DNA from 2 places in the Mesobacillus sp. MER 48 genome. Region 1 is predicted to be linked to the other one. Evidence: predicted binding sites of a transcription regulator. Region 1 holds the regulator's gene; the other holds the start of a gene.
The links. The regulator NrdR, encoded in region 1, represses ribonucleotide reductase genes. The targets are predictions, from matches to a motif close to AACACNATATATNGTGTT.
Positions count from the first base shown of each region.

Region 2: M3593_RS04310 (vitamin B12-dependent ribonucleotide reductase) is a predicted target of NrdR. The motif match lies at 2,957-2,974, and genes of this name have one in related genera.

Region 1 covers NZ_JAMAUR010000001.1:1,141,753-1,148,043, reverse strand. Annotated here, with positions in the region: gene speD (adenosylmethionine decarboxylase) at 285-665, shown strand; gene M3593_RS05855 (hypothetical protein) at 771-1,175, shown strand; gene nrdR (transcriptional regulator NrdR) at 1,303-1,761, shown strand; gene M3593_RS05845 (replication initiation and membrane attachment family protein) at 2,065-3,480, shown strand; gene dnaI (primosomal protein DnaI) at 3,486-4,418, shown strand; gene ytxC (sporulation protein YtxC) at 4,552-5,427, shown strand; gene thrS (threonine--tRNA ligase) at 5,786-6,291, shown strand, end outside.
Region 2 covers NZ_JAMAUR010000001.1:837,278-843,568, forward strand. Annotated here, with positions in the region: gene M3593_RS04305 (DUF1646 family protein) at 1-101, opposite strand, end outside; gene M3593_RS04310 (vitamin B12-dependent ribonucleotide reductase) at 255-2,813, opposite strand; gene M3593_RS04315 (lipoate--protein ligase family protein) at 3,168-4,004, opposite strand; gene M3593_RS04320 (rhodanese-like domain-containing protein) at 4,177-4,557, shown strand; gene gcvPB (aminomethyl-transferring glycine dehydrogenase subunit GcvPB) at 5,163-6,291, opposite strand, start outside.

The sequences.
Region 1 (6,291 bases):
TTAATCTTACAAAGGTAATCAATCGATTCCCGGGGATATCCTTAAAATAGCTATCTAAAAACCTTTTGATATAGCAAGCTGAAATTCATTGAAAAAATTTTATTTTCATGTGTTGCAAAAAAAATATAAACAAAGTATACTAGTCATCGTGAACTTCTTAATAACGGTACCAATTGGCTACTTAAAGGGTTAGGACCTCTCTGGACTAACTTTCCCCCGTGGTAGTTAAGATACCATTGAAACTAGGAATTTCATTCTAATATTGTTAGAGGGGGAAATTGAATATGGAAACAATGGGTCGTCATGTAATTTCTGAACTTTGGGGTTGCGACTTTGAAAAATTGAATGATATGAACTTTATTGAACAAACTTTCGTTTCAGCAGCTTTGAAATCTGGTGCTGAAATCCGCGAAGTGGCTTTCCACAAATTTGCACCACAGGGTGTAAGCGGAGTTGTCATTATCTCTGAATCTCATTTAACTATTCACAGCTTCCCGGAGCACGGGTACGCCAGCATTGATGTTTACACTTGCGGCGATCTCGATCCTAATATTGCAGCTGACTATATTGCTGAAGCTCTTAGCGCTCAAACACGTGAGAATATCGAAATCCCACGCGGCATGGGTCCAGTGCATGTGAAACAGGCACAAGCGAAGGCTCTATAATTGAAAATATGAAAAATTACAAGGGGTGTAGTGATACACCTCTTTTTATTTTGTGCGAAAATTAAGGTAAACTGTAAATAGAAATAATCTGCAGGAGGATTTTTGATGTCTTTTTTGAAATCCATAACAGGAAGATACGAGAAATTCAGCGGGACGAGTGAAAATAACAGCGATGAACAATTGCGGACCCATTACTATAAAGCAAATTTTAATCAGGTATTCCAATCAGTCGAGGATCTGCTTAAAGCTGACCCTGCAGCCCGGATCACAAGTGTATCAAAGGAACATGGAGAAATCTCAGCTGAGCTAAACGGCAGGGTCAGGAGTTTTTTAACCGCGACTGTCATTACGACAAAACCCTTTGAGACAGCGGTCGATTTACATATCTCCACGGAAAAGTTTTCTATGGCAGGAATCAATCCTGCATTGAGACAAGAAGTAATCAAGGTATATGGAAAATTGGATAAAACACTTACGTTCATCGGTTCAGGTAAATATGGGAATCAATAGTCCCTCTTGTCCCATCAGCTTCTTTTTTATAAGATAATAGTAAGGATAATGCTTATGGACGTATTGGTGGATAAAGCGAATGGTCCTTCGCTCATTCTATATTTCAAAATATTCGGAGCTGATCGAGATGAAATGTCCAACTTGCCAAAATAACTCTACCCGGGTTCTTGATTCAAGACCGGTTGACGATAGCCGATCAATTCGACGCAGACGTGAATGTGAAGCTTGCGGATTTCGCTTTACCACTTTTGAGAAAGTTGAAGAAATCCCATTGATTGTTGTAAAAAAAGAAGGTACTCGCGAGGAGTTCAATCGGGAGAAACTCCTTCGCGGTTTGCTGAAAGCGTGTGAAAAAAGACCGGTCGCCCTAAAAGAGCTTGAGGATCTGGTCTCCGAGGTGGAAAAAGAATTGCGAAGCCATGGAGTATCCGAAGTCAAGAGCGAAGCAGTGGGCGAGATGGTGATGGACAGGCTGGCTAAGATCGATGAAGTCGCCTATGTCCGTTTCGCCTCTGTTTACCGGCAGTTCAAGGATATCAATGTATTCATCGATGAATTAAAAGAGTTATTGAAGAAAGAACAATGATAAAGCTGGGGTCCAGACCAATGAAGTATATTTACCAGGGCGCTTGCGCTTTATAAATTTTCACTTAGAGAATTGTCTAGCTCCAGCGCCTAGCCCCTCGAGACGTTTCGGTCCTGTCAATGAAGTCAAAGAGCGACTTCACTGCCAGGCCCCAACGCTTGTCGGGGCTGATCAGGCGCTTACGCTTTTCCATGAGGGAGCTGAAGGAAACTTCGGCTCTTTTTAAGGCGCGCGTGAACGATTTGATTTTCAGCATAGTGGTATTGTTATAGTTTTTAACCGGATAGAGTGGAGGGGAATAGGATGGCTCAGCATTGGCAGGAGACTTTGCCTGTAGACCAATATATTGTTGCATCCGGCGGCCTGCTGCATGATTATGATCGCAAGGTGCTCACCTTTTTGTACCAGCCGTTGATTGGGCCAGCTTGTTTGAGCCTTTATATGACCTTATGGGCCGAACTTGAAGAGAATCGGCTATGGTCACAGTCTGGTACCCATCATAACCTGATGACAATCATGGATATGAATTTGAAGGAGATTTATCACGCCCGCCAGAAGCTTGAGGGGATGGGTTTGCTGAAGACATATGTCAAAAATAGTGAAGATGGCCGTTCATTCATTTATGAATTACAGCCGCCGTTGACTCCTGAACAATTTTTCCTGGATGGCATGCTGAATGTCTATCTGTATCGAAAAATCGGAAAGAATCAGTTTTTGAGGCTTAAACGGTTTTTCAGTGACAAGCTGCCCGAGGCAGAGGAGGGATATTCTGAAATTACCCGGGCTTTTCAGGATGTGTTCCTGTCTGTTCCTCCTCAAGCACTCATGCATAATAGTGATTCAGCTGCCGACCTTGGAGAGGATGAAGCACAATCCTTCATCGGCAGGAGGGAGTCTGACAAAATACAGATTGACCCTTCGGAATTTAATTTCGATCTGTTATTGGGAGGTCTTCAGGATTCTTTGATCCCCAAAAAAGCTTTTACAACGAAGGTCAAAGAAGCGGTCAGCAATCTCGCCTTCCTTTATGGAATTGATGCGTTGAAGATGAAGAATATCGTCTTGAGTGCCGTAACAGCTGATAATGAAATCGATATCGAGGAGCTGAGAAAGGCGGCCCGGGACTGGTACCAATTTGAATACCAGGACCAGTTGCCGGCACTCTTGGACCGGACCCAGCCTCTTCAGCACAAAGCTGGAATCGAGAAGCCAAAAACAAAAGAAGAGGAATTGGTTCTCTATTTTGAAAAAACATCACCAAGACAACTGCTGATCGACTTATCAGGCGGTGCCGTGCCTTCAAAATCTGACCTGCAGATCATCGAAGAAGTGATGTTCAAGCAAAAGCTGCTTCCGGGTGTCGTGAATGTTTTGGTCCAATATGTTATGATCAGAACGGATATGAAGCTGGCCAAAGGCTATATTGAGAAAATCGCCAGCCACTGGTCGAGGAAGAAAATCTCGACTGTAAGGGATGCCATGGAGCTGGCGAAAAGTGAGCACAGGCAATACCTCGATTGGGCAGAAGGAAAGAAAACGACCGCTGCTTCAGGAAAACGGAAACCTGTACGCAAGGAAGTCTTGCCGGACTGGTTTGAGAAAAAGAGCGAGAATGGACCAGACCAGCAGCAAAGTTCTGCTGCCGGAGTGGACCCTGACTTTGAAATAGAAAAGAAAAAGCTTGAAGAAGAACTGAAAAAATACAAATCCGGGAGGTGATTCAGTTGCAAAACATAAATGAAACGCTGAAGAAGCTTGCTAATAACCAAAACTTCCAGGAACGTTATGAAACACTTAAAAGACAGGTCATGCAGGATCAGCATATAAAGCAATTCCTCGATGAAAATGCGGACTATATCACCAGGGAAATGCTTGACGGCAGCATGTCCAAACTGTATGAATTTTCTACCCAGAGCAAGGACTGTGATAAATGCGAAAGTCTCGCAGCCTGCAAGAATATGATCAAAGGCTATGAACCACAGCTTTTCATCAAAGGGAATTACATTGATGTCAAATATGACCGCTGTAAAAAGAAGGTCATGTACGATGAGCAGCAAAAGAACGCCCGGCTGATTAACAGCATATATGTGCCGAAGGAAATCCTGAAAGCGTCATTCGGGGATATTGAGCTTGATGACGCGGGGAGATTCAAGGCCATAAAAATGGCGAAGGATTTTGTTGAGAATTATGAATCCGGCCAGAAGCAAAAAGGTTTGTTCCTGCATGGGCCGTTCGGAACGGGTAAGTCATACCTGCTTGGCGCCATTGCGAATGAATTGGCACAGAAACAGGTCAGTTCCTTAATCGTATATGTTCCGGAGTTTTTCAGGGAAATGAAGAATGCGATCGGGGATCATTCGGTCAACGACAAGCTGGAAGCAATCAAAAAATCTGATGTCCTGATGCTAGATGATATCGGAGCGGAAACGATGAGCAGCTGGGCGAGGGATGAAATCCTTGGAACAATCCTGCAATTCCGCATGCTTGAGAACCTTCCAACCTTCTTTACTTCCAACTTCGACCTTAGCGGGCTTGAACACCATCTGACCCACAGCCAGCGGGGAGAAGAGGAACAGCTGAAGGCAGCGAGGATCATGGAACGGATCAAGTACCTGGCACAGCCGGTTAAAGTAGAAGGAAAGAATCGAAGAGTATAGCAATAGGCTGCAGCGAAACAGGCTGCAGCCTATTTTTTTTGCGCTTTAATCATCCAGCGGCGATATGGATACTTCTAAATTGTCCAAGTCCCCCATATATATAATCAGGGATTATTTAAAAGGGGGGATATGGTTGATTGAAATCATCTTCCAAAAAAAGCAGGATGCCTGGAATTTATACCATCACTTAGTCGCCAGGCTTGCTTCGTTGCAGGAAAAGAATTCAATTCTTCTTAATGAAGATCAAAATAGAGTCCTGATTCCAGAAGATTTTTTTATGAAAGAAAAAATACCGGAACTGAAGAAATGTGTATATGATTTTATTCTTAAGCTGAAACGGGATGACTGGTTAAGAAACATCCTTGCAGAATCTTTTTATTACACGGAAAGTGAAGAGCAGGATCAAATCCTTGATATCATTTACTCTGTCATGGAAGGGAACCGAAAGGATCTGGCACCTTTTATGGAGGGTGCCGAAGAACCAGGGATCGTTAAAAAAGCAATCAATGAAATACTTGATGAGAGAGTCTCATTTTCATTCGATTCCTTTGTCGTATTCAGGCTAAAATCATATTTTGAGCAGCTTTCGAATTGGGCAGAGGTCGCAATCGATGAGTATAAAATGGAACAGGAGTATCAGGTGTTCCTTCATACATTGAGAAGTTTTCTGAAAGGCAGAAAACCGCAAATGCCATATTTGTACTTGGTCATCGAAGAAAACATGACATTTTTTAATCAAGAGTTCACGGAAATGAAGCGGAGCGAGCTGTTTAAAACGATTGACCGGAGGCTGCTTGTCAATCACCCGGTCTACGTCGATTCCGGAACGATTGCGCCGCTCCTGTCGATCGCGCCACAGACGATTTTCCTGTATACCGATGATTCGCACCAGCCATTAGTGCGGACCATTATCAACCTTTTTGAAGAGCGGGTCAAGATTAAGCCAATTTCCGTTTTCGAAGAGGAAAGATTGGATTTTTTCAATGAGGATCATGAAAATATACGATAGCCCACTTGATTTTCAAAACATTACAAACTATAATTACGTACATACTAAAACAATAGTAAATGTAATGATGAGGATATGGGCATTCTTGAAAGGTTTGCAGAGAGGGAAGGCACGGCTGAAAACTTCCTAACACTAAAGAAACGCTTACCACCTCTGAACTCCAGCTATGAACGCCTGTAAGGCAAGTATTGGCTGGCGGCAGAAGCCGTTATCGCAACCAGAGCCATTCCTGCGTTCTTTATGCGCAAGAGTGGGAATTGGGTGGAACCACGTGTGATCAAACTCGTCCCTGTTTCAGGGACGGGTTTTTTTATTTTTTGCGCAAATATGCGCCACATTTCAAAAGGAGGAAAAGCCAATGGCAGACATGTTGAAAATATCGTTTCCAGACGGAGCAGTGAAGGAGTTTCCTGCAGGCACAACAACTGAAGACATTGCCGGTTCAATCAGCCCGGGCCTTAAGAAAAAAGCCATTGCCGGTATGGTGAATGGAAATCCGTATGATTTCAGGAGACCAATCGAGGAAGATGCTTCAATTGAAATCATCACTCCGGAACACCCGGAAGCACTAGAAATCCTGCGCCACAGTACAGCCCACTTAATGGCACAGGCAGTCAAACGCCTGTATAAAGATGTGAACCTCGGAGTAGGACCGGTGATTGAAGGCGGATTCTACTATGATATCGATATGGAGCATTCCCTTTCACCGGAAGATTTGCCGGAAATTGAAAAGGAAATGAAGAAAATCATCAATGAGAACATTGAGATTGTCCGTAAAGAGGTAAGTCGTGAGGAGGCTGTCAAATTCTTCAAGGAGCTTGGTGACCCATATAAGCTTGAATTGATTGAAGCAATTCCGGCCGA
Region 2 (6,291 bases), 300 kb from region 1:
AAGCCCATAGTAAATAAAAATAGTTCCAAATTATGTTCAATCATTTTAATGGAAAAAGGCAAAAATAAAACCAGCAGCAAAATAATAATTAACCCAATCATCGCTTCCCCTGTCCTTTTTTCTGCTTCTATTACTATATAATAGGAGCAATCCTAATATTTAGAACATGGAGTTTTTTGGTTCATGGAGGTAAACCAGAATTTACCCATAGAAATAGCCACGGCCTGGGCCGTGGCTAAACTATTGATTCTATATTATAAACCACACTTTAATTGCGCGTTACAGTTTGTACAAGTATTGCAGCCGCCGATTTCTTTTACCTCACCTTTGCGGCAGACCGGGCATGTGTTGCCGACTTCAGAGCCAATCGTCACATTGGTTGATCGCAATTCATTGATCGTATCGACAAGCACAACATGCTGCTTTTGTTTTTCTTTCTTTTCAACTTCATCATCCATTGAGTTCTCTTCAGCTTTAAGCGTCAATACCTGGGAATCGCGGGAGCCGTCTACATAAACGGTTCCGCCTTTTGCTCCTCCTTTATAAAGGCGCTCATATACCTTTTCCACCTGCTCAACGCTGTAACCCTTCGGTGCGTTGACCGTTTTGCTGATCGAGCTGTCAATCCAGCGCTGGATGACACACTGCACATCAGCATGGGCTTCAGGGGCCAGTTCCATCGCAGATACGAACCAGTTCGGCAGGTTCTCAGGATCTGCCTCCGGATGACGGTCGAGGTATTCCTGGACGATATCCGCCTTCACCTCGATGAACTTGCCTAGTCGGCCGCTTCTGAAGTAAGAGAAGCTGAAGTATGGCTCAAGGCCTGTTGATACGCCAACCATTGTACCAGTAGATCCTGTCGGAGCAACAGTCAGCAAGTGCGAGTTGCGAATTCCATTTTCAAGGATTGATTCACGAATATCCTCAGGCATTTTCTTCATGAAACCAGTATTTGTGAATGCCTTACGAAGTCTGTTTGTTTCTTCTTCTGTGCCGCCCTGAAGGAATGGGAAGCTTCCTTTTTCCTTTCCAAGTTCAACAGATGCACGGTACGCTGATGTCGCGATGGTTTCAAAAACCTTATCGACAAGCTGGTTACCTTCCTCTGAACCGTATTCTGTTTCACAGTAGATCAGTAAATCATGAAGACCCATTACCCCTAGACCGACACGGCGTTCGCCCAGGGCTTGTCTCTTATTATCTTCAAGGAAATATGGAGTCGCATCGATGACATTGTCCTGCATGCGCACACCAACTTCAACAGTACGCTTCAATTTTTCAAAATTAACTGTTTTGGTTTCCTTGTCCGCCATTTCTGCAAGGTTAACAGCAGCCAGGTTGCAGACAGAGTTTGGTGCGAGAGGCTGTTCCCCACACGGGTTGGTCGCTACAACCTTCTGTCCATATGCCTGTGCGTTCGTCATGTCGTTGGCATTGTCGATGAAGAAAATGCCAGGCTCCGCAGAATACGTCGCACAGATATTGATCAGGTTCCATAGTTCTTTGGCTTTGATTTTTCTATAGGTACGGACTTTATAGCCAAGCTTTTCCCACTCGCGAACATCCCCTACTTTATGCCACTCTTCATTATAAATTTTCATCGTCTCAGCATCGTAGCTTTCTACATCTGGGAAGCGAAGTTCATAGTCTGCATCGTTGTCGACTGCATCCATGAAATCTTTTGTCAATGTGACTGAGATATTTGCACCAGTCAGGAATTCTGAGTTATGGACAGTATAAGTTCCGCCTGTTGCAAGCTTTTCTTCAGCAGATTTAATGATATCAGCGCTGAATCCACCGTAGCCTGGGATCGTTTTGTAGTTCACAATTCCCTGGTACATTGCTTCTTCCTGAAGTGTCATCGGCGTGAATTTAAGTTTTTCCTTAGCCATTTTCTTGATTGACTCATCGTTTGTGTTTTCTATCAGGAAGCGAAGGATTCTTGGGTTCTGCATTTTTGAAATGATGAATTCCACAATGTCAGGATGCCAGTCAGAAAGCATGATCATCTGCGCTCCCCTTCTTGACCCGCCCTGCTCAACTAAATGTGTAAGCTTGGCGATGTCATCAAGCCATGAAACCGATCCGGATGATTTTCCGTTTACGCCTCTGGCCAGTGTGTTGCGCGGTCTTAATGTTGATCCGTTCGTTCCGACTCCGCCGCCGCGGCTCATGATTTCCATGACCTGCTTGCGATGCTCAGAGATGCCTTCGCGGGAATCTTTTACGAAAGGCATTACATAGCAGTTGAAGTAGGTTACGTCTGTGTCTGCGCCTGCTCCGTAAAGGACACGCCCTGCAGGAATGAAGTTCATTGATACTAGTTCCTGATAGAACTTTTCAAACCACTCCTGGCGCTTCTCTTCTGTTTTTTCAACAGCTGCCAGCCCCGTCGCATTCCGTTTTGCGATTTGCTCGTAGAATACTTCCAGCGGCTTTTCAATCACGTCCAGGGAACGCTTGATAATGCCAGTGGCTGATTCTTCGGGATCATCAAGTACTCCGCGAAACTCTTCTTCTACAAGAACTTTCGCTGTCTTGTTCTCCCAATCAATATCTTGTATGAATCCAAGTCCGCGTGCCGGGAACTTTGGATCTTCCTTGATCGTGAGGACGACAAAATCCCCACTAGAGAGTGTGATTTTTTCGGTGTCTTTAAAAGTATAGCGGTCCAGCATGACAAGTCGGGAGACGCCTTTGTGGGTAAGTTTCATTTCAGGTGTGATGGGGTGAACCTGCGGGAACAACTTGATATCCTCATTCAGACTTTCAACATTCAGGCTCATTTTTTGTCCAATAGTAACAGACATTTCTACAACTCCTTCAAAGGTTTAAATCCATTCTTTAATGTGATACTAGAAATATGTAATTCTAGCTGCTTTTTTTGAATTACCCTTACGTTATCATATCGAAACATTAAAAATCAATATATAGTGTATTTTTTATTTTCGACAATACTATATATGGTGTTCAGGACAAAAGAACTTTATTTTGTCAAACATGAAAACTACTAAAAATGAGAGATAAAAAGAGAGAAAGATAGAATTTTTCCCTTAAACGATAAAAAACAACAAATTTCGAGGGTTGCACTTTTTACAATCCCCCCGACCTCTAGAAAATACTGGATAAAAGAAAAAAAGCGGTTCAACCGCTTTAAAAATTTTTTATCTTTTAAAATTCCAGTCATCAGATTCGTACTTGTTTTTGGCAAGTGCATTCACATAATCCAATTCCTCTTCACTTAAGGTATAAGGCTCCAAAATAATTCCAAGCCCGTCCTCGAAACCTTCTTTGAAGGCTTTCTTCGCTTCTTCTAGTTCAATTTTCCGGCCGCTGATCTCATTGATTGCCACTGCCTTGGTCTTGAAGGCTCGCTGCATTCTTTCTTTGATTCTGTCATTCGGGTACTTGAATAAGCTGAAAAGTTTATCTTCATCCAAATCCAGCAATATGGATCCATGCTGAAGGATGACACCTTTCTGACGTGTCTGGGCACTTCCGGCGACCTTCCTTCCCTCGACAACCAGCTCGTACCAGCTTGGTGCATCAAAACAAACCGCAGATCTCGGGTTCTTCAGTGCATCTTTTTCGGCAGATGTTTTTGGCACGGCAAAATAAGCTTCCAGTCCAAGTTTCTGGAACCCTAGTAAAATCCCCTCTGAAATGACGCGATATGCCTCAGTGACTGTTTTCGGCATTTCAGGGTGGTCTTCTGTAACGATGACACTATATGTAAGTTCGTGTTCATGCAGGACACCCCTGCCTCCAGTGGGCCTGCGCACAAATCCGAGACCATGATGCTGTACCGCATCCATATCAATCTCGCGCTCGATCCTCTGGAAATAGCCAACTGAAAGTGTCGCCGGGTTCCAGCCATAAAAGCGGACAACAGGCGGGATTTTTCCGGCACCATGCCAATCGAGCAACGCCTCATCCAGCGCCATATTGAATGACGGTGAATTGTCTCCTGAATCAATAAATCTCCATACCTCTTTTTCCATTGCATTACCCCATTTAAAATTGTTCAAAGCTACGATTTTTTTAGTCTAACAAATAAATTTTCAAAAGCAAAGCAGCTTGTTCGAAAGAATTTTGTTAAATTCCTTTGCTCTTATCCAGGAAGGCTTATATAATTAAAGGTGGCTCAGCTAAGCTTGAAAGGAGAAATATGTTTTGGATACACTTATTTTTTTAATCGTCCTGACAGTTGCGGTGATTCTTTACTCTGTGTTTATGTATTTCCGCCAAAAGAAAATCCTGAAGACTTTGTCAGAGGAAGAATTCAAAGCAGGGTACCGTAAAGCGCAGCTCATTGATGTCCGTGAACCAAATGAATTTGCCAACGGACATATTCTTGGCGCAAGAAACATCCCGCTTACCCAGCTAAAGGCACGTCTGAAGGAAGTCAGACCGGACAAGCCAGTCTATCTTTATTGCCAGAGCGGATCACGCAGCGGCCGTGCTGCACAGCTGCTTCACAAAAAAGGCTATAAAGACTTATCCCATCTTGAAGGCGGCTTCAAAAAATGGGGCGGCAAAATCAAAGCTAAATAAGCAATCTTTCCATAAAATCACCCCTCAGCAGAAATGCTGGGGGGTTAGCTTTTAAAGTCATAACACTCTTTTCGGTTTAGCTTCTTTTAGTTCTAAAATAAATGTCTTTTGCATCTTAGGTTCGGACAGCTTTTTGCTGATTTCCTCCAAACCTGTCCGAAGTTGCTCCTGGTTCGGACAGCTTTCTACTGATTACCTCCAAACCTGTCCGAAGTTGCACCTAGTTCGGACAGCTTTCTGATGATTCCTTTCAAACCTGTCCGAAGTTGCTCCTAGTTCGGACAGCTTTTTGCTTATTTCCTTCAAACCTGTCCGAAGTTGCTCCTAGTTCGGACAGCTTTCCTCTGATTCCCTTCTAACCTGTCCGAAGTTGGACCTAGTTCGGACAGCTTTCTTCTGATTTCCTCCAAACCTGTCCGAAGTTACACCAAGTTCGGACAGCTTTCCGTTGATTCCCTCCAAACCTGTCCGAAGTTGCACCTTGTTCAGACAGCTTTTCGCTGATTCCCTCCAAATCTGTCCGAAGTCTACCGGGCTCAGCTACCAAAAATAATCATTATCAAAAAAAGTCCTGCCAATTTCAAACCGGCAGGACTTTTAAAAAACTATTCAGCTTTTTGATAGCGCAGGATTGGCTTCCTTGCAGCTGTTGTTTCATCCAGGCGGCCTACAACAGTAGAGTGAGGTGCTTCCTGAACGATTTCCGGGTTCTCCTCTGCTTCACGTGCGATCTGGATCATCGCGTCGATGAACGCATCAAGGGTTTCCTTGGATTCTGTTTCTGTCGGCTCGATCATGATCGCTTCTTCTACATTCAATGGGAAGTAGATGGTTGGCGGATGATAACCGAAGTCAAGCAGGCGTTTGGCAATATCCAATGTACGGACGCCAAGCTTTTTCTGGCGCTTGCCGCTAAGGACGAATTCGTGTTTGCAGTGCCTGTTGAATGGCAGATCATAATATTCAGCAAGCCTTCTCATCATATAGTTGGCATTTAGTACCGCGTACTCTGTTACAGCCTTCAAGCCGTCTGGTCCCATTGTCCGAATATATGTATAGGCACGGACATTGATGCCGAAGTTTCCGTAGAAAGGTTTAACCCTTCCGATTGATTGCGGGCGGTCGTAATCGAATTTGTATACGCCATCCTGCTTTGTAACGATAGGCTTTGGCAGGAATGGAATAAGGTCTGCTTTTACGCCGACTGGGCCTGATCCCGGGCCGCCGCCGCCGTGTGGGCCGGTGAATGTCTTGTGAAGGTTCAAGTGAACAACATCAAAGCCCATGTCGCCAGGGCGAGCCTTGGACATTACAGCGTTCAGGTTCGCTCCATCGTAATAAAGCTTTCCGCCTGCGCCGTGGACTATCTCGGCCATCTCTAGGATATTTTCTTCAAATAATCCCAACGTGTTCGGGTTTGTAAGCATCAACGCAGCAGTATCTTCCCCAACAACCTTTTTAAGGTCTTCAAGGTCAACAAGGCCGTTTTCATCAGATTTTACCGTAATCGTTTCAAAACCAGCGACTGTAGCAGAAGCAGGATTGGTTCCGTGAGCGGAATCAGGAACGATGACCTTCGTACGGTTTTGGTCACCATTGGCTTCATGGAAAGCGCGGATCATCATCAATCCCGTCCACTCACCGTGTGCACCAGCTGCTGGCTGCAGGGTAACTTCATCCATACCGGTGATTTCAATCAAGTGTTCCTGCAGATCGTACATCAATTCAAGCGCC